DNA from 4 places in the Streptomyces sp. NPDC087300 genome. Region 1 is predicted to be linked to each of the others. Evidence: riboswitches for the same ligand, from Rfam matches in the RefSeq annotation. Region 1 holds a riboswitch; each other region holds the start of a gene.
What was found. Region 1 has a riboswitch for cyclic di-AMP ahead of ACIO9J_RS01300 (C40 family peptidase). Riboswitches for the same ligand answer to the same signal wherever they lie in the genome.

Region 1 (4,426 bases):
CCGATGCGAGCCCCTGGCCGCGATGGTCGGCCCGGGTCCAGATGCCGGCCTCGGCGGCACGGGCGTTCGCGGCCGGGGTGTGACAGATCGACACGGGCTCGCCGTCACGCACGGCCATCGCCCACTCCCCCGCCGACCCGCCGATCAGCTCCGCCCATTCGCCGTGCTGCCAGTTGTCCGGACGGCTCAACTCCCTTGCCGCACAACGCCCTTCGGCGTCCGAGACGAGCAGCGGCAGCTTCGCGGGCGGGCGCGCCGCCGGGCGGCCGGGAAAGGTGAAGCACGGGCCGCCCTGGATTCCGGCCGGTTCGCCCGGCGCCTCCAAGGCCGCCGCGATACGGGTGAGTGCGACGGGTGTCTCGCCCGGCGCGTACGGCTGTGCCGCGTCGTCGACCGCTCCCGGATCGTCGACGCCCGGCCCCAGCGCCAGCAGCCGCGCCCCCGGCGACCAGCACCACACGGCACGCACCGACGGGTCCGCCACCCTCGCGCGCTCGCCGACCCGCCCCGGGGCGAGGCAGTGGATGACGTCGACCTCCAGCGCGAGCAGGTCCCGCTCTCCCCATGTCACACCCCACCACCTCCACACCGCACGGTGCGTCGAGGCTACGCGGGGTCGGGCCCCTGCCCCCGCCCATCGCGGAACCCCCTCCCCACCTGAACGTACGTCCTGTACATTTTTTACAGAGTCCCGCGAAGAGAACAGAGCCCCGCGAAAAGAGGCGTGCCATGAACCGTCCGTCCGCCCGCCATGTCCTTCCCGAGTTCACCGAGCGCACGAGTGCGGGGACGCGGACCCTGGACCCGTACTCCAAGCTCCTCGAAGAGCGGATCGTCTTCCTCGGCACCCCCATCGACGAGACGTCGGCCAACGACGTGATGGCGCAGTTCATGCACCTCGAATACCAGGCGCCGGAGCGCGACATCTCGCTCTACATCAATTCCCCCGGCGGCTCGTTCAGCGCGATGACCGCCCTGTACGACACGATCCAGTTCGTCAGCTGCGACGTGGAGACGACCTGCCTGGGGCAGGCGTCGGCGTCCGCCGCCGTGCTGCTCGCCGCGGGCACGCCGGGCAAGCGGTTCGCGCTGCCCGGGGCGCGCGTGCTCATCCGACAGCCGGCCATCGCCGAGCCGATCCACGGACAGACGAGCGACCTCACCATCCAGGCCGACGAGATCGTGCGCACCCGGCGGCTCCTGGAGGAACTCCTCGTGCGGCACACCGGACAGAGCCCCGAGCGGATTAGCGCCGACATCGAACGGGACACGATCCTCGACGCCCCCGCCGCCGTCGAGTACGGCCTGGTGGACCGGATCATCCCGAGCCGCAAGAGCACGCTCGCCGCGCGCGACGGGCGGTGAGCGGCATGCTGCCCGAGCTGCCGCCCCTGCCCGCACTGACGCGCGCCGAGGCCGAGTTGGTCGACCGCTACCTCGAAGTCGTCGATCTGGTCGGCCGGATCAACCCGGCCAGGGGCGAACTCACCTACGGCGGGCTGCGTGCGGCCCAGGCCCTGGTGAGCAGCGCGACGGCACTGCGGGACGCGCTGGCCCTGATGCACCGCCGCGGCGAGAGCGAGCTGCACGCGCCGACGCTGACCCGGGCGCTGCGCGTGCTCGACGGCGAGCGAAGGGCAGGCCGCGTCACCGTGCCACCTCCAGCACGGAGTTGATCAAGCCCCTCGGCCAGCCCTCCGTGGCGGTCCGCCCGTTGACCGCCACGAGAGGCCCGGAACCCGCCGCGCCGCACTCGCCGGAACGTCCGGAGGCGTGTTGAAACGGACCAGACGAGCTACCCCGAACGGCGTAGCGGAGGGTCCGCCAAGGCGTGGTCGAGAGTTGCGCCAGAGGTGTACGAGGAGTGCGGAATGAACCATTCCGGTGCTGGTCGAGCCGTCGTCGGCCGCCGGGACGGCTGCCCCTTTCGGGCGGTGTCCACCTGAACGGGTCAGTCGTGAGGAGCCTCACAAAACGCCGTTTCGGCTCGGTTTTTTCGCCCTTGTCGGGTCAAGATCCTCTCCGACGACAAGCCCCCGCCACAGCGGCGGGGCGGTCCGGGCGGACGCCGAGTCCTGCCGCCACCCGGATGACCGGTCGACATCGGTGCAACGGCAGGAGTGGAGGACCCAAGCACGGCGGGCCCGTCCGGAAGGTCCGGACGACGCGCCCTTGGGGTGAAGCCGCAGAGCACGACGCGGCCGGGCATCTTCGCCTGCCCGAACCCGACAGGTCATCTTTCACAGGCGGCTGACGAAGGGTTGCGCATGACTGCGCTGAATCATGTTCCGTCGCTGCTCAGCAGGACGGGGGCCGCTTCGGCCCTCACGCTCGCCGTCGTAGGCGGCACCGTGGTGGCCCCCGGGCTCACCGGGGAAGCGCAAGCGGCCACGCACGGGACGAAGGCGCTCAAGATCGCGGCTTCCAAGAAGGGCTCCCCCTACCGCTACGGCGCGGCGGGACCCACCCGGTTCGACTGCTCGGGCCTGACGCTCTACTCGTTCAAGAAGACGGGCAAGAAACTGCCGCGCACCGCCGCCGCGCAGTACAACAAGACCAAGCACATCTCCAAGTCCCAGCGGACCCGCGGCGACCTGGTGTTCTTCCACTCCGGCAGGAGCGTCTACCACGTCGGGATCTACGCGGGTAACGGCCGCATCTGGCACGCGCCCAAGCGGAACACCGTGGTGCGCCTGGAGAAGATCTGGTCCAAGAGCGTCTGGTACGGCAGGGTCCGCTGACCCTCGCCGCGACCGTCCTGACCCCCGAGTACTCCGGAGTGCTCGGGGGTCAGGCCAGGACGGGCTCCGCCAGGAGCACCAGACCCAGCACACCGAGCGCGACACCGGTCACCGCCTCGATCGCACGGGCCGTGCGCGGCCTGCGCAGCCACCTGCCGAGCCGGTCGACGAGCAGCGCCACCACCGGGAACCACACCAGGGCGAGCGCCACCACGATGGACGCGAGCAGCAGGGTCCTCGGCATCGCGGGACTGCCCGCGGGCACGAACTGGGGCAGCACGCTCAGGAACGTGATCGACGCTTTGGGGTTGAGGGCGTTGGTCAGGAAGCCCTCCCGCAGACCACCGGCCCGCGCCGTGAGCACGTCCTGCGTCAGCTCGCGCGCTCGCGCCGCTGAACGCAGCGCCCGACAGGCGAGGTACAGCACATAGGCGGCGCCGATCAGTTGGAGCGCCCTAAAGAGCGCGGGGACCGCGGCGAGCACCGCGGCGACGCCCGCGACCGCCAGTGCCGTGTGCACCAGTAGTCCGGCCGCGACCCCGATCGCACTGGCCACGCCCGCCCGCCGGGAGGCGAGGGAGTTGCGTACGACGACGGTGAAGTCGGCGCCGGGCATGGCGACCATGCCCGCGGCGAACAGGGTGAAGGCGACCAGTTGTGCGTCCATGCCGCCAAGACTGCCGGTTCCGAGCCTTCAACGGGTATGTGCAATATCCTGACGGGGACTTAAGCAGCCGTTTAGTCTCCGGGCTCCGGGTGGCCTGCCGCCCGCTGCCGTACGCGCGTCCTTCGCGCCGCAGGGAGCTGCCATGTACGACCCCACGCGGCTCGCCGCGCTCGTCGCGGTCTCCGAGGCCGGTTCGATCACCCGGGCCGCCGAACGGCTCGGGTACACCGTGCCCGCCCTCTCCCAGCAATTGGCCAAGCTGGAGCGGGAGGCCGGGACGGGGCTGCTCGTGCGCCATCACCGCGGGGCGCGGCTGACCGGCGCGGGCGAGCTCCTGGTGGCCAGGGCCCGCCGGGTGCTCGACGAGATGGAGCGCGCCCGGCACGAACTGGCGCAGCTCGCGGGCCTCTCCGGCGGCAGGCTCCGCGTCGGCACCTTCACGACCGCCGGCATCCATCTGCTGCCGCCCGTCCTGACCGCGTTCCGCAGGGCCCACCCGGACGTGGAGCTGACCGTCGCGGACCACGAGCCGCCGCACGGTGTCGCGGCGGTCGCCGCGGGCGAGGTCGACCTGGCCCTCACCCACGCCTACGAACCCGCGGAGACGGCGCCGCTGCCCGCCGCCGTCTCGGCCGAGCGGATCCTCGTCGAGGAGCTGGTCCTGGTGACGCAGCCGGGGCACGCGCTGGCGAGCCAGACGGCACGGCTGCCGCTGAGCGCGCTCGCCGGGCAGCCGCTGATCAGCATGGCGCCGACGCATCCGCCGCGGCAGGCCGTCGAGCGGGCGCTCGCGCGGGCCGGTGCGACGCCCTCGGTGGTGGTCGAGACGCCGGGCTACGCCCTGGTCTGCGCGCTCGTCAGCGCCGGTCTCGGCATCGCCGTGGTGCCGGAGATGGTGGCGCGTACGGCCGCGACCCCGGTCGGCACGCGCCTGCTGGAGCCCGGCGACCTCAGGCGCACCATCTCCGTCGTCCACCGCACGGACGATCCGGGCGCCGCCGCGCACTCCTTCCGGGCA
Region 2 (4,426 bases), on a different contig from region 1:
AGGTGGTGCGGGGCAGCGAGACGCCCGCGGAGCGGTAGGCGGCCTGGGTGAGCCCGGAGCAGTCGAAGGCGTTCGGTCCCGTGGCGCCCCAGACGTAGGGGCTGCCGAGCGCCTTGTAGGCGTACGAGACGGCGGCCGCGGCGCGGGCGTTGGGAGCCTTGGCCGTGCCGCCCAGGGCGGCGTCACGGACGTCTGAGCGGGTGGCGCGGTCGCCTTCGGGGTTCGCCAGCTCGGCGCGCTCGTCGCCCGTGAGCCGGGCGAGGAGGCGCTTGGCCTCGTCGAGCTTTCCGGTGACCGTCTTCTTCTGCTTCTTCAGCTCCGCCTGGCGCTCGTGGAAGGAGGCAAGACGGTCGTCGGCCTCGGAGTGCAGCTGGCGGATCTCCTGGAGCTGCTTGCGTATGTCGCTGACGGTCGCGGCCTGGCGGTTGCCGGCGCGGTCGGCGAGCGAGGCGCGCTCCAGGAACTGGTCGGGGTCGGAGGAGAGGGCCAGCTGCATGGCCGGGTCGACGCCTCCGGCGCGGTACTGGGCGGCGGCGTACGAACCGAGCTCGTCGCGCGCGGAGTTGAGCTCGTCCGTCTTGCGGGCCGCCTCGTCGCGCAGCACTCCGAGGGACTTCTCGGCCTTGTCGGCCTTCTCCTTCGCGCCGTTGTACTTCTCGGTGGCGATCTCCGCCTCGCGGTAGAGCGAGTCGACCTTGGACTTCACCTCGGCCGGGCTGAGCCGGGGGTCCGCGTGTCCCACGCCGTCGAACGCGGTCGCCGACGCGGCTCCCGCGAGGGCGAGGGTGACGGCGGTGCGGGCCGTGTTGCCGCTGAGCGAGCGCTGTTTGGGCTTGCGGTGCGCTGACACGAAGAGGGGCTCCTTACGTGTCCGGCGGCGGCCCGCACAGGGGGAGCGGACCGCCGCCGGTTCCTCGGCGGTGGTGTCCGACTGCCGCCCCGGGTCCGGGCGGCGGTGGGGAGCCGGTCACCTGGTGGAGGACGCTAAACCTGACCGTCACGGCTTGGTGTCCGATTGCGCGGAAGTGGCAGTAGTGGACGGATCGGTGACGGAAGACGACCGTGTCGATCACTGTTGGAGGACCACTTCACACGGCTGTGCGACCGATCTGCGGCTTGTGCCCCGGGTGTCCGCGTGACGGTGGTAAGGGACCGCCCGCAGTGGCCGGAACGCGCCCGGTTAGGCTCCGGCTCATGGACGTACTCATCCATCTCTTCGTCGGCCTGCACATCATCGGCATCGCGTCGCTCCTGGGCGGCTTCCTGACCCAGATGAAGCAGATGGGCCAGGGCACCGCCCGGTTCAGCCCCGCGATGCTGCACGGCGCGCTGACCATGCTCGTCACCGGCGTCCTCCTGGTGGGCCTGAACCAGGCGGACGACAACCCGGTCAACAACCTCAAGATCGGCATCAAGATGGCCGTGCTGATCGTGATCCTCGCGCTGGTCTACGTGAAGCGGGACGAGGAGAAGATCGACAAGGGGATGTTCGGCGCGGTCGGTCTGCTGACCGTGGTGAACATCTTCATCGCGGTGCTCTGGACCTGAGTTCTCCCGACCTCTACGCGCGCGTGGCCCGCATCCCCGAGAGGATGCGGGCCACGCGCGCGTAGAGGGTGCTTTTCGCCGTCGGGCCGTGACCACCAGGCCGTGACCGCCGGGCCGTCAGGCCCTCACGCGGGGCGCACCACGCTGTGGATCGGCATGTAGTAGATCGACTCGACGCGGACGTTCGCGCCCGGCTTCGGGGCGTGGATCATCTTGCCGTTGCCGATGTAGATCCCTACGTGACTGATGTCGTCGTAGAAGAACACCAGGTCACCCGGTTTGGCGTCGGCCGTCTTCACCGTCGTGCCGACCTTCACCTGGTCCCACGTGGTGCGCGGCAGAGAGATCCCGGCGGCCTTCCACGCGTCCTGGGTGAGCCCGGAGCAGTCGTAGGAGTCGGGGCCCGTGGCGCCCCAGACGTACGGCTTGCCGATCTGCGCCTCGGCGAAGTCGATCACCTTCGCGGCCTTGGTGGCGTAACTGCCGTCGGTGCTTCCGGAGCCGGAGCCGGAGCCGGAGCCCGAACCGGAACCTGAGCCCGAACCGCTGCCCGAGCCCGCGCCGGAACCCTGGCCCTCGTCCTGCTCCTGCTTCTCCTTCTGCGCCGCTTCCTCCGCCTTGCGCTCGCGCTCCGCCTCCGCGGCCTGCTTGCGGGCCAGTTCGTCGGCCTTGCGCTTGGCCTCCCGCTCCTTCTTCCGCTCGATCGCGGCGAGCCTGGCCTTCTCCTCGGCGGTCAGCTCCGACAGGACCTTGCGGGCCTCACCCAGCTTCTGCTGGACGGTCCGCTTGCTCGTCCTGAGGTCGTCGCGCGAGTCGGTCAGCGTCCTGAGGCTCTTCGCCGCCTTCGTGCGCTGCTTCGTCGCCGAGACCTGCTCGGTCTGGTAGTCGTCGACCGCCTTCTTCTGGCGTTCGGTGAGCCGGTCCGACAGGTGGTTCTGGTCGAAGTAGCCCTGCGGGTCGTCGGCGAGCATCATCGTCGCCGTCCCGGAGATGGCCCCGGTGCGGTACTGCGCGGCGGCGAAGGAGCCGAGCTCCTGGCGGGCCTCGTTCAGCTTCTCGGTGCGCTTGGCCACGTCGTCCAGGAGGTGATCGACCTTCTTGCGCTGCTTGTCGGTCCTCTCCTTGGCCGAGTTGTACTTCTGGGTGGCCACGCCCGCCTGGTGGTAGAGGTCGTCGACCTTCTTCTGTACTTCTTCGAGGCTGGGCTTCGTCGGCGCGGAGGGGGCAGCCTGCGCGCTCTGCGAGAGGAGGGCCACCGAGGTGAGGGCGGCCGTGGTGATGCCGATGGCGGGGGCCGTGCGTTTGCCGGCCGTCCGGTTCCGCGGTTTGCGGTGCGACGCCAAGAGAGGCGACTCCTTCCGTAGACCGCCTACCGGGTTAGCTGTCGGGTTCGGGCGGGTGCTTCGGAAGGTTGCCCTACGGTCCCGTACTACGTACGGGACCGATTCACCCCAAGGTCTTGGTGGGTCCCCGGCTCCGAACACGTCGGACTCGGCGTAGGCCACCCGTTCCCGGCGGGGTTCGCCGGTGGCGGTACGAGCGGCCCGCGCAGCACGCTAGCCAACTCGTGTGGCCCGTGTGAAGGTTGATGTTCGATATGCCCGATACATTTTCGTGACTTTTCGAATCGCCCGATGAGGGTATGTCGCGCGGTGGCGGAATGTGATCGTCCACGGGCGGGCCGTGACCGGGAGGGACCGGTGGGCCGTCTTCGGAGGGCGTTCGCGAGCCGATGCCAGAGGTGGTCCCGCCGTCACCGAGGGGCGGGATCCCCGTCAGCAGGGGGCAGGAGGGCCTTCGGCCGGGGAAGGTGGCCGGAACCCGGGGCGGGTTGTCAGTGGGGCCGCCTAGACTCGGGAGGCGATGAGCAGCCTCTTTGATGACAGCTTCCTGGCGGACCTGCAGCCCTCCCGGGCCGCGGACGAAGAGCCCCCGCCGCCGCCCGAGGACAACACTCCGGAGCCCATTCCGGATGATCTGTTCGACGGGAAGTTCGACGCGCCCCTGAGCAGGGACGCGCACTATCGCGGCGGTGCCCCGCGCCCGGTCATCGACCCGGCGGCGCTTCTCGACGGGCTCAACGAGAACCAGCGCGCGGCCGTCGTGCACGCGGACTCCCCGCTGCTCATCGTGGCCGGCGCCGGTTCCGGCAAGACCCGCGTGCTGACCCACCGCATCGCGTACCTCCTCGCCGAGCGCGGTGTGCACCCCGGCCAGATCCTCGCGATCACCTTCACGAACAAGGCCGCGGGCGAGATGAAGGAGCGCGTCGAGCAGCTCGTCGGCCCGCGGGCGAACGCGATGTGGGTGTCGACCTTCCACAGCGCCTGCGTCCGCATCCTGCGCCGCGAGTACAAGAAGCTGGGCTTCACGTCCTCCTTCTCGATCTACGACGCCGCGGACTCCAAGCGCCTGATGGCCCTGGTCTGCCGCGATCTGGACCTCGACCCGAAGAAGTTCCCGCCGAAGTCCTTCAGCGCCAAGATCTCCAACCTGAAGAACGAGCTGATCGACGAGGAAGACTTCGCGGGCCAGGCCGCCGACGGCTTCGAGAAGACCCTCGCCCAGGCCTACGCGATGTACCAGTCGCGCCTCCGCGAGGCGAACGCGATGGACTTCGACGACCTGATCATGACGACGGTCCACCTCCTGCGCGCCTTCCCCGACGTCGCCGAGCACTACAGGCGCCGCTTCCGGCACGTCATGGTCGACGAGTACCAGGACACCAACCACGCGCAGTACGCCCTGGTGCGCGAGCTGGTCGGCCCCTCCGGAGGCGAGGGCGACGACCCCGGCGAGCTCTGCGTGGTGGGTGACGCGGACCAGTCGATCTACGCCTTCCGCGGCGCCACCATCCGCAACATCCTCCAGTTCGAGG
Region 3 (4,426 bases), on a different contig from region 1:
GCTGCCCAGCGGCGTCGACGCCTGGCTGGTCACCCGGTACGCGGACGCCAAGCAGGCCCTCGCCGACCAGCGGCTCAGCAAGAATCCGGCCCACCACGACGAGGGCGCGCACGCGAAGAGCAAGACGGGGATCCCGGGCGAGCGCGGTGCCAATCTCATGACGCACCTGCTCAACATCGACCCGCCGGACCACACCCGGCTTCGGCGCCTCGTGTCGAAGGCGTTCACGCCGCGCCGCGTCGCCGAGTTCGAGCCGCGCGTGCGGGAGCTGACGGACCAGCTCATCGACCGGTTCGTGGAAGGGGGGAGCGCCGACCTCATCCACGAGTTCGCCTTCCCGCTCCCCATCTACGCCATCTGCGACCTCCTCGGCGTCCCGCGCGAGGACCAGGACGACTTCCGCGACTGGGCGGGCATGATGATCCGGCACGGGGGCGGGCCGCGGGGCGGGGTCGCCCGGTCGGTGAAGAAGATGCGCGGCTATCTCGCCGAGCTGATCCACCGCAAGCGCCTCGACCCGGGCGACGACCTCATCTCCGGCCTGATCCGCGCCTCCGACCACGGCGAGCACCTCACCGAGAACGAGGCCGCGGCGATGGCCTTCATCCTGCTCTTCGCCGGCTTCGAGACGACCGTCAACCTCATCGGCAACGGGATGTACGCGCTGCTCACCCACCCCGAGCAGCGCGCGCGGCTGCAACGTGCCCTGGAAGAGGGGGACACGGCGCTCCTGGAGACGGGCGTGGAGGAATTGCTCCGCTTCGACGGTCCTGTCGAGCTCGCCACCTGGCGGTTCGCGACGGAGGCGCTCAGCGTCGGCGGGCAGGACATCGCCGCGGGCGACCCCGTTCTCGTGGTGCTCGCCGCCGCCGACCGCGACCCCGAGCGGTTCGCCGAGCCCGACACCCTCGACCTGTCCCGGCGCGACAACCAGCACCTCGGATACGGGCACGGAATCCACTACTGCCTCGGTGCCCCGCTCGCCCGTCTGGAGGGCCAGACCGCCCTCGCGACACTCCTGCGGCGACTTCCCGATCTGCAACTCGCGGCGGATCCTGCCGATTTGCGGTGGCGTGGCGGGCTGATCATGCGGGGACTTCGCACGTTGCCCGTGGAGTTCACATCCGCACAGAAAACGGCGGGCAACTGACGGACCGTCAAGACTGTGACTTTCACGTGATCTCCGCTGCATCGACTTGTGACAAGCGTTCGAGTGCGACTACGTTCACGTCGACTCGGGCACCCGGTGCCCCAGTCGCCGCACCAGTCCCCAAGCTCTCGGCTCCGCTCGAGCAGGGGAGACCCCACCCGTGAAAGGCAACCGCATGCTCTCCGGCAATGGTCGTCACCGACGCCCCCGCCAAGCCCCGGCCCTCATCGTCGCGGCAGGAGTCACCGGATCCGCCATCGCCATCCCACTCCTCGGCGCGACCAGCGCGAGCGCCGCCGACACGGCGACGTGGGACAAGCTCGCCGAGTGCGAGAGCGGCGGCGCCTGGAGCGCCAACCCGGGCAACGGGTACTACGGCGGGATCCAGTTCTCCCAGGACATGTGGGAGGGCTACGGCGGCCTCGACTACGCGCCGAGCGCCGACCAGGCGTCCAAGTCGCAGCAGATCGCCGTCGCCGAGAAGGTCCTGGAGGACAAGGGCCCCGGCGCCTGGCCGAGCTGTGCCCCGATCGCGGGTCTCACCGACGACGACGCCGCGGCCGACGTGGACCCGGGTGACCCGATGACGCCCCCCTCGGACCCGGCAGGGTCCGAAGGCAAGGACAAGTCCGAAGGCAAGGACAAGTCCGACGGCAAGGACAAGCCCTCGGAGAAGCCTTCGGGCAAGCCCTCCGACTCCGCGGACCCGGCGGACGGTACCGACGGTAAGTCCGGCTCCGACGACGCGTCCGACGACGCCTCCGGAGACAAGGATCACGACAAGTCGGGCAAGGACGGCAAGGGCGGCAACAGCGACAAGGACGGCAAGGGCAGCGGCGGGGACGGCGAGAGAGGCAAGGGGGCCGACGGCAAGGACGGTGCGGAGGACTCCGGCAAGTCCGGAGGCGAGGACTCCACTTCGCCCGGATCCGAGGACTCCACCGCCCCCTCCGACGACTCCGCCCCCGGCCGCCACCGCGGCGACCGCGCCGACGAGCAGCCCTCCGGAGGCGACGGCGAGGACCGCACAGGACGGCACGCCTCGCGCGGCGGCGACCGCTCGGGCAAGACCGCCGACGGGACGTACACGGTCCGCTCCGGCGACAGCCTCTCGGTGATCGCGGACGACCTCGGCGTCGACGGCGGCTGGCCCTCGCTCTACGCCGGGAACAAGAAGACCGTCGGCGGCGACCCGGACCTCATTCTCCCCGGTCAGAGCCTCGATTTGGGCGAAAAGTAAGGGAAGTTGACGAAGAGTCGGGCGGGGCCTTCGCGTCGAATGTCCGATTTGGCGCGAGTGAGAGATGGGTCTCAGAAGCCCTGATCGTCTTTGAAATTCCGGCGATCGCGTGTCTACGGTCGTCACCGCTCGCCACTGGTGGGCCCCGCCGGTCGGTACGCCGAATCCTGCCAACGGCCGGACGGGAACAGTCGTCGCTTCGAGCGCCGTAGGCAGGAGCGGGGGACCCAAGGTAAGTGCCGGGCCCGCCCGTTGAGCGGCCACCAGCCGAGAGGCTGGGAGGCCGGGAGACGGACGGAATCGGCTAGGGGTTAAGTCGCACTCAAGAAGTGCGACCGGGCAACCACATCGGCCCGCACCCGACAGCTCACCTCGCAGGCGTCGGTGAGGGGATCAACTCATGCTGTTTTCCAGCAAGGGCAAGCACCGCCGTCCGTCCAAGGCCACCCGTGTCGTCACGCTCGCCGGTGTCACCGGTGCCGCCGTGGCCGCCCCGCTGATGGCCGCGGGCTCCGCCTCTGCCGCCACCGGCGCCGAGTGGGACGCCGTCGCCCAGTGCGAGTCCGGCGGCAACTGGTCGATCAACACCGGCAACGGCTACCAGGGTGGCGTGCAGTTCTCGCCGTCCACCTGGGCCGCGTACGGCGGTACCAAGTACGCGCCGACCGCCGACAAGGCCTCCAAGGCCCAGCAGATCGAGATCGCCGAGAAGGTCCTCGCGGGCCAGGGCAAGGGTGCCTGGCCGAGCTGTGGCGTCGGTCTCTCGGGCGCCGCCTACAACGGTGGCGGCGGCCAGCAGGAGCAGGCCCCGCAGCAGCAGGCCAAGCCGCAGCCGCAGAAGACGCAGCAGCAGGCCGCCCCGCAGCAGCAGGCCACGCCGAAGCCGCAGCCCACGCCGCAGACCGAGACCAAGAAGAAGACCGTCGAGACCCCGACCGGCAAGACGGTCAAGAAGGGCGACGGCGAGTACAAGGTCGAGTCCGGCGACACCCTCTCCAAGATCGCCGAGTCGCACAAGGTCAAGGGCGGCTGGCAGAAGGTCTACAAGCTCAACGGCGACATCATCGACGACGCCGACTTCATCTACCCGGGCCAGCAGCTCCACCTGAAGTAGCGGCCCCACCCGGCCGTGCCTCGGCGGACGCACGGCCACCCCCCCGTCCCCACGGGCTCCCCGCCCCGGTGCGCGTATCCCCCGTACGCACCGGGGCGGGGCCATGTCCGGGTCCGGCCGCGCGGCCCGGCCCGGTTCCGTGTTCGCCCCTAGCGAGCTACCGGCCAGTAGAAACACGGGCTTCCGTCCCGTTTCCCGGGTATTTGGGCCCTGGCCCGTCCCACGGGACGGGCGGTCGGCTGGCCGAAGCCCTGGAGCCCGTTAGGCTCGTGAGACGCAGGGCTGAAGCGGCCCCGCGTAAATGCGTCATATCCCAGAAGGAGATGCTCGTGCCGTCCATCGACGTCGTCGTAGCCCGGGAAATCCTGGACTCCCGAGGCAACCCCACGGTCGAGGTCGAGGTCGGCCTCGACGACGGCAGCACGGGTCGTGCCGCCGTTCCGTCCGGTGCCTCCACCGGTGCTTTCGAGGCCATCGAACTCCGTGACGGTGACCCCAACCGTTACCAGGGCAAGGGCGTCGAGAAGGCCGTCCTCGCCGTCATCGAGCAGATCGGCCCGGAGCTCGTCGGCTACGACGCCACCGAGCAGCGCCTGATCGACCAGGCGATGTTCGACCTGGACGCCACCGACAACAAGGGCTCGCTCGGCGCCAACGCCATCCTCGGCGTCTCGCTCGCCGTCGCGCACGCCGCCTCCGAGGCCAGCGACCTGCCGCTGTTCCGCTACCTCGGCGGCCCGAACGCGCACCTGCTGCCCGTCCCGATGATGAACATCCTGAACGGTGGGTCGCACGCCGACTCCAACGTGGACATCCAGGAGTTCATGATCGCCCCGATCGGCGCGGAGTCCTTCTCCGAGGCCCTGCGCTGGGGCGCCGAGGTCTACCACACCCTCAAGAAGGTCCTGAAGACCAAGGGTCT
Region 4 (4,426 bases), on a different contig from region 1:
CGCGCGACGGTTCGCTGCCCGAGCGCATCGGCGAGCAGCTGCGCGAGGTCGTCGAGGAAGAGGTCCCGGCCCGCGCCCTGATGGCCGCCTACCGGCTGCCGGAGGACGGCACGCGCGCGTGCGACGCGGCGGACCTGGCGCTCACCGTCCTCGGCAGCGGCGAGTCCTCGCGGCTCTACAACCGCCTGGTGCGCCGTGACCGTACGGCGGTCGCGGCCGGCTTCGGTCTGTTGCGGCTGGCCGGCGCGCCCTCGCTGGGCTGGCTCGACGTGAAGACCTCCGGTGACGTCGAGGTGCCCGTGATCGAGGCGGCCGTCGACGAGGAGCTCGCCCGCTTCGCCGCGGAGGGCCCCACTCCGGAGGAGATGGAGCGCGCCCAGGCGCAGTTGGAGCGCGAGTGGCTCGACCGGCTCGGCACGGTCGCGGGCCGCGCCGACGAACTGTGCAGGTACGCGGTCCTGTTCGGCGACCCGCAGCTCGCCCTGACCGCCGTCGGGCGCGTCCTCGACGTGACCGCCGAGGAGGTCCAGGAGGTCGCCAAGGCCCGCCTGCGCCCCGACAACCGCGCGGTGCTCGTCTACGAGCCGGTGGCCCCCGAGGCCGATGAAGACGGAGCCGACGCGGACGCGTCCGCGGCGGACGCTGACAACGAGGAGGCGGCGAAGTGACCGAGGCCGCAACGATGCAGTTCCACCCGCAGCCCCAGGCGGGCACCGCCAAGCCCTGGGCCTTCCCCGCCCCCGAGCGCGGCACCCTCGCCAACGGCCTCACGGTGCTGCGCTGCCACCGCCCCGGGCAGCAGGTCGTCGCCGTCGAGATCCACCTCGAAGCGCCCCTCGAAGCCGAGCCCGCGGGCCTCGACGGCGTCGCCACCATCATGGCGAGGGCCTTCAACGAGGGCACCGACAAGCACTCCGCCGAGGAGTTCGCCGCCGAGCTCGACCGCTGCGGCGCCACCCTCGACGCGCACGCCGACCACCCGGGCGTACGCGTGTCGCTCGAAGTCCCGGTCTCCCGGCTGCCGAAGGCGCTCGGCCTGCTCGCCGACGCGCTGCGGGCCCCGGCCTTCGCGGACAGCGAGATCGAGCGCCTGGTGGCCAACCGCCTTGACGAGATCCCGCACGAGGCGGCCAACCCGGCCCGCCGCGCCGCCAAGGAGCTCTCCCGGCAGCTGTTCCCGGCGACCGCGCGCATGTCGCGGCCGCGCCAGGGCAGCGAGGAGACGGTCGCCGCCATCGACTCCGCGGCCGTACGCGCCTTCTACGAGAAGCACGTCAGGCCCGCGACGGCCACCCTCGTCGTGGTCGGCGACCTCACGGGCACGGACCTGGACGCCGTCCTCGCGGACACCGTGGGCGCCTGGACGGGCGACACGGCACAGCCCCGCCCGGTGCCCCCGGTGACCGCCGACGACACGGGCCGGGTCGTCATCGTGCACCGCCCCGGAGCGGTGCAGACGCAGCTCCTGATCGGCCGCATCGGCGCCGACCGGCACGACCGCGTCTGGCCCGCCCAGGTGCTCGGCACGTACTGCCTGGGCGGCACCCTCACCTCGCGTCTGGACCGCGTCCTGCGCGAGGAGAAGGGATACACCTACGGCGTACGGGCGTTCGGCCAGGTGCTGCGCTCCGCGCCGGACGGCTCCGGCGCGGCGATGCTCGCGATCAGCGGTTCGGTCGACACGGCGTCCACGGGCCCCGCGCTCGACGACCTCTGGAAGGTGCTGCGCACGCTGGCCGCCGAGGGCCTCACGGACGCCGAGCGGGACGTGGCCGTGCAGAACCTGGTGGGCGTGGCCCCGCTCAAGTACGAGATGGCGGCCTCCGTGGCGGCCACCCTCGCCGACCAGGTCGAGCAGCACCTGCCGGACGACTTCCAGGCGCAGCTGTACCGGCAGCTCGCAGCCACCGGCACCGTGGAGGCCACTGCCGCCGTCGTGAACGCCTTCCCGGAGGACCGTCTGGTGACGGTCCTGGTCGGCGACGCCGAAGAGATCGAGGAGCCCGTCAGGGCGCTCGGGATCGGCGAAGTGACGGTTGTCACGAGCTGACGGACGACCGTCCCGAAGCTCCTGAAGCTGAGGGACGGTCAGGACATAGGGGGACCCCGGCGACCGAAGTGGTCACCGGGGTCCCTATATGTCCGAATTCGTATGGAGGTTGCCTGTCTGCCCTGTGGCGTGCGCTACAAAAAGCTAGTTCTGTTTGTCGATTGAAAGACGGTCCGTTTAGCTTCAATCCGGCTGTCCGTCACGCAGTACGTCGCATCCGCGGCACCGGACAGTCATCGCCGAGTCCCCGCATGGCGCGAGCCAGGGGAGCCGGGGACCCACACGTCCCTTGGGGTGAATCGGGAACCTTGCCGAGAGGTGAGGAACTCGTAGGAGACCTTCCTGCTCCGAACCCGTCAGCTAACCCGGTAGGCGAGAAGGAAGGAAAGGATCAGCCGCTTCATGGCGTTCACCCGTGCCACCGGGAAGCACCGTCGCCCGAGCCGCCTCACGCGTACCACCGCGAACGTAGCTGGCGTCGCCGCGCTCACCACCACCGGTGTCATCGGAGGCCTCGCCGCTCCGGCGCTCGCCGCCGAGGACGCCGCCGTCGAGCACACCGGCCTCACCCAGGCCATCTCCGTGGGTGACTCGCTCGCCGAGAGCGTCGACGCCCAGGCTGCCGCACAGAAGCAGGCCGCCGACGACGCCGCCGCCGCGAAGAAGGCCGAAGAGGCCGCCAAGAAGAAGGCGGCCGAGGAGAAGCGCAAGGCCGAGGCCAAGGCGAAGGCCAAGGCCAAGGAGGAGCGCGAGGCCAAGGAGCGCGCCGCCCGCGAGGCCGAGCGCAAGCGGCTGAACACCTACGTCGCCCCGATCTCCGGCTCGTACGTCTCGACGGGCTACCAGACCGGCGGCGCCATGTGGTCCTCCGGCAGCCACACCGGCATCGACTTCCACGCCGCCTCCGGCACCTCGGTCCACGCGGTCGGCTCCGGCACCGTCGTCGAGGCGGGCTGGGGCGGTGCCTACGGCAACAACGTGGTCATCAAGATGAACGACGGCACGTACACCCAGTACGGCCACATGTCGTCCCTCGGCGTCACCGTCGGCCAGACGGTCACCCCGGGCCAGCAGATAGGCCTCTCGGGCTCCACCGGCAACTCCAGTGGCCCCCACCTCCACTTCGAGGCCCGCACCGGCGCCGACTACGGCTCGGACATGGACCCCATCGCGTACCTGCGCGGGCACGGCGTCAACGTCTGACCCGCCCCCCCCAGCGACGCACCGAAAGCCCCGGCTCACCGAGCCGGGGCTTTCGCCGTTTCCGGGACACCGCCGCGCTTGGCCAAAAGAGATCCATGGATTTCGGTCCGCCGTCGGAAATTCCGGCGCCCTGCAATAGAGTCGAACGGCGAGCGTCAATCGACCGCGTTGCGCGGGGATTAAGGCGGAGGTGGGGTCATGCGCATTCCCGCGCAATCGGTCTGCACGGCCATCCGGGACGACATCGTCTCCGGCGTCCATGAACGGGGCGGCCGCCTCACCGAGGAACTCCTCGCGCGGCGCTACGGAGTCTCCCGCGTTCCCGTGCGCGAGGCGCTGCGCACCCTGGAGGCCGAGGGATTCGTGGTCACCCGCAGGCACGCGGGCGCGTGCGTGGCCGAGCCCACCGAGCGGGAGGCGGCCGATCTCCTGGAGATGCGGGCGCTGCTTGAGCCGCTCGCCGCGGCGCGCGCCGCGCAGCACCGCACCGAGGCGCACCTCAAGGTGCTGCGCGGCCTGGTCAGGCTCGGCCAGGAGCGCGCACGGCGGGACCAGGGGGAGGATCTGCGCTCCCTGGTGGGCTGGTTCCACGAGACGCTCGCCCAGGCGTCCGACGGGCCCGGTCTCGTCGCGCTGCTCGGCCAGCTCCGGCGCAAGATCGACTGGATGTACGCCATGGGGGAGGGGGCCGCCTCCACGGAGTCGTGGTCCGAACGGGCGGCGATCGTCGACGCGGTGGCCCGCGGGGACGCGGAGCGCGCCAGGTCGCTGACCGCGGCGCACGCGGAACGGGTCAGGGGCGCGCACCGGTTGCGCCCCGCGGCGCGGGGCGCAAGCGTGAGGGAAGCGCAACGTGCCGTAAACACGGTGGCGCTCCCGAATTAACACGGACGCCGTATACAGGGAAGAGTCCTTTCGGTCAGGCCTTCTCCAGCTGTTCCGGTGTTCCCGTGTTCCGGTGTTCCCGTGTTCCGGTGTTCCCGTGTTCCGGTGTTCCGGTGTTCTCGAGGCTTATCCCCGTGTGGGCTTATCTCCGTGTGCCCCGCGCGCCCGATGGTTTTCCCCTGAAATACGTCGATGGGGTCACCCGGAATTCCGGGTGACCCCATCGACGTATTTCAGGGAACGTGTCCTAGACCGTCTCCGGAAGCTCCTCGAGGCCCTCGGCGACGA

Region 2: another riboswitch for cyclic di-AMP. It lies ahead of ACIO9J_RS05855 (NlpC/P60 family protein); the one in region 1 lies ahead of ACIO9J_RS01300 (C40 family peptidase).
Region 3: another riboswitch for cyclic di-AMP. It lies ahead of ACIO9J_RS30290 (transglycosylase family protein); the one in region 1 lies ahead of ACIO9J_RS01300 (C40 family peptidase).
Region 4: another riboswitch for cyclic di-AMP. It lies ahead of ACIO9J_RS35325 (M23 family metallopeptidase); the one in region 1 lies ahead of ACIO9J_RS01300 (C40 family peptidase).

The regions. Positions count from the first base shown of each region.
Region 1 is NZ_JBIUYI010000001.1:313,844-318,269, forward strand. Features, by position in the region: gene ACIO9J_RS01285 (GNAT family N-acetyltransferase) at 1-571, opposite strand, end outside; gene ACIO9J_RS01290 (ATP-dependent Clp protease proteolytic subunit) at 730-1,365, shown strand; gene ACIO9J_RS01295 (hypothetical protein) at 1,371-1,676, shown strand; cyclic di-AMP (ydaO/yuaA leader) riboswitch at 2,086-2,264, shown strand; gene ACIO9J_RS01300 (C40 family peptidase) at 2,268-2,741, shown strand; gene ACIO9J_RS01305 (LysE family translocator) at 2,791-3,408, opposite strand; gene ACIO9J_RS01310 (LysR family transcriptional regulator) at 3,551-4,426, shown strand, end outside.
Region 2 is NZ_JBIUYI010000002.1:53,964-58,389, forward strand. Features, by position in the region: gene ACIO9J_RS05845 (NlpC/P60 family protein) at 1-850, opposite strand, end outside; gene ACIO9J_RS05850 (hypothetical protein) at 1,195-1,548, shown strand; gene ACIO9J_RS05855 (NlpC/P60 family protein) at 1,674-2,891, opposite strand; cyclic di-AMP (ydaO/yuaA leader) riboswitch at 2,899-3,055, opposite strand; gene ACIO9J_RS05860 (ATP-dependent DNA helicase) at 3,412-4,426, shown strand, end outside.
Region 3 is NZ_JBIUYI010000007.1:444,324-448,749, forward strand. Features, by position in the region: gene ACIO9J_RS30280 (cytochrome P450) at 1-1,150, shown strand, start outside; gene ACIO9J_RS30285 (transglycosylase family protein) at 1,326-2,390, shown strand; cyclic di-AMP (ydaO/yuaA leader) riboswitch at 2,585-2,786, shown strand; gene ACIO9J_RS30290 (transglycosylase family protein) at 2,791-3,504, shown strand; gene eno (phosphopyruvate hydratase) at 3,828-4,426, shown strand, end outside.
Region 4 is NZ_JBIUYI010000010.1:200,543-204,968, forward strand. Features, by position in the region: gene ACIO9J_RS35315 (M16 family metallopeptidase) at 1-668, shown strand, start outside; gene ACIO9J_RS35320 (M16 family metallopeptidase) at 665-2,050, shown strand; cyclic di-AMP (ydaO/yuaA leader) riboswitch at 2,278-2,440, shown strand; gene ACIO9J_RS35325 (M23 family metallopeptidase) at 2,453-3,253, shown strand; gene ACIO9J_RS35330 (GntR family transcriptional regulator) at 3,452-4,138, shown strand; gene ACIO9J_RS35335 (HPr family phosphocarrier protein) at 4,386-4,426, opposite strand, start outside.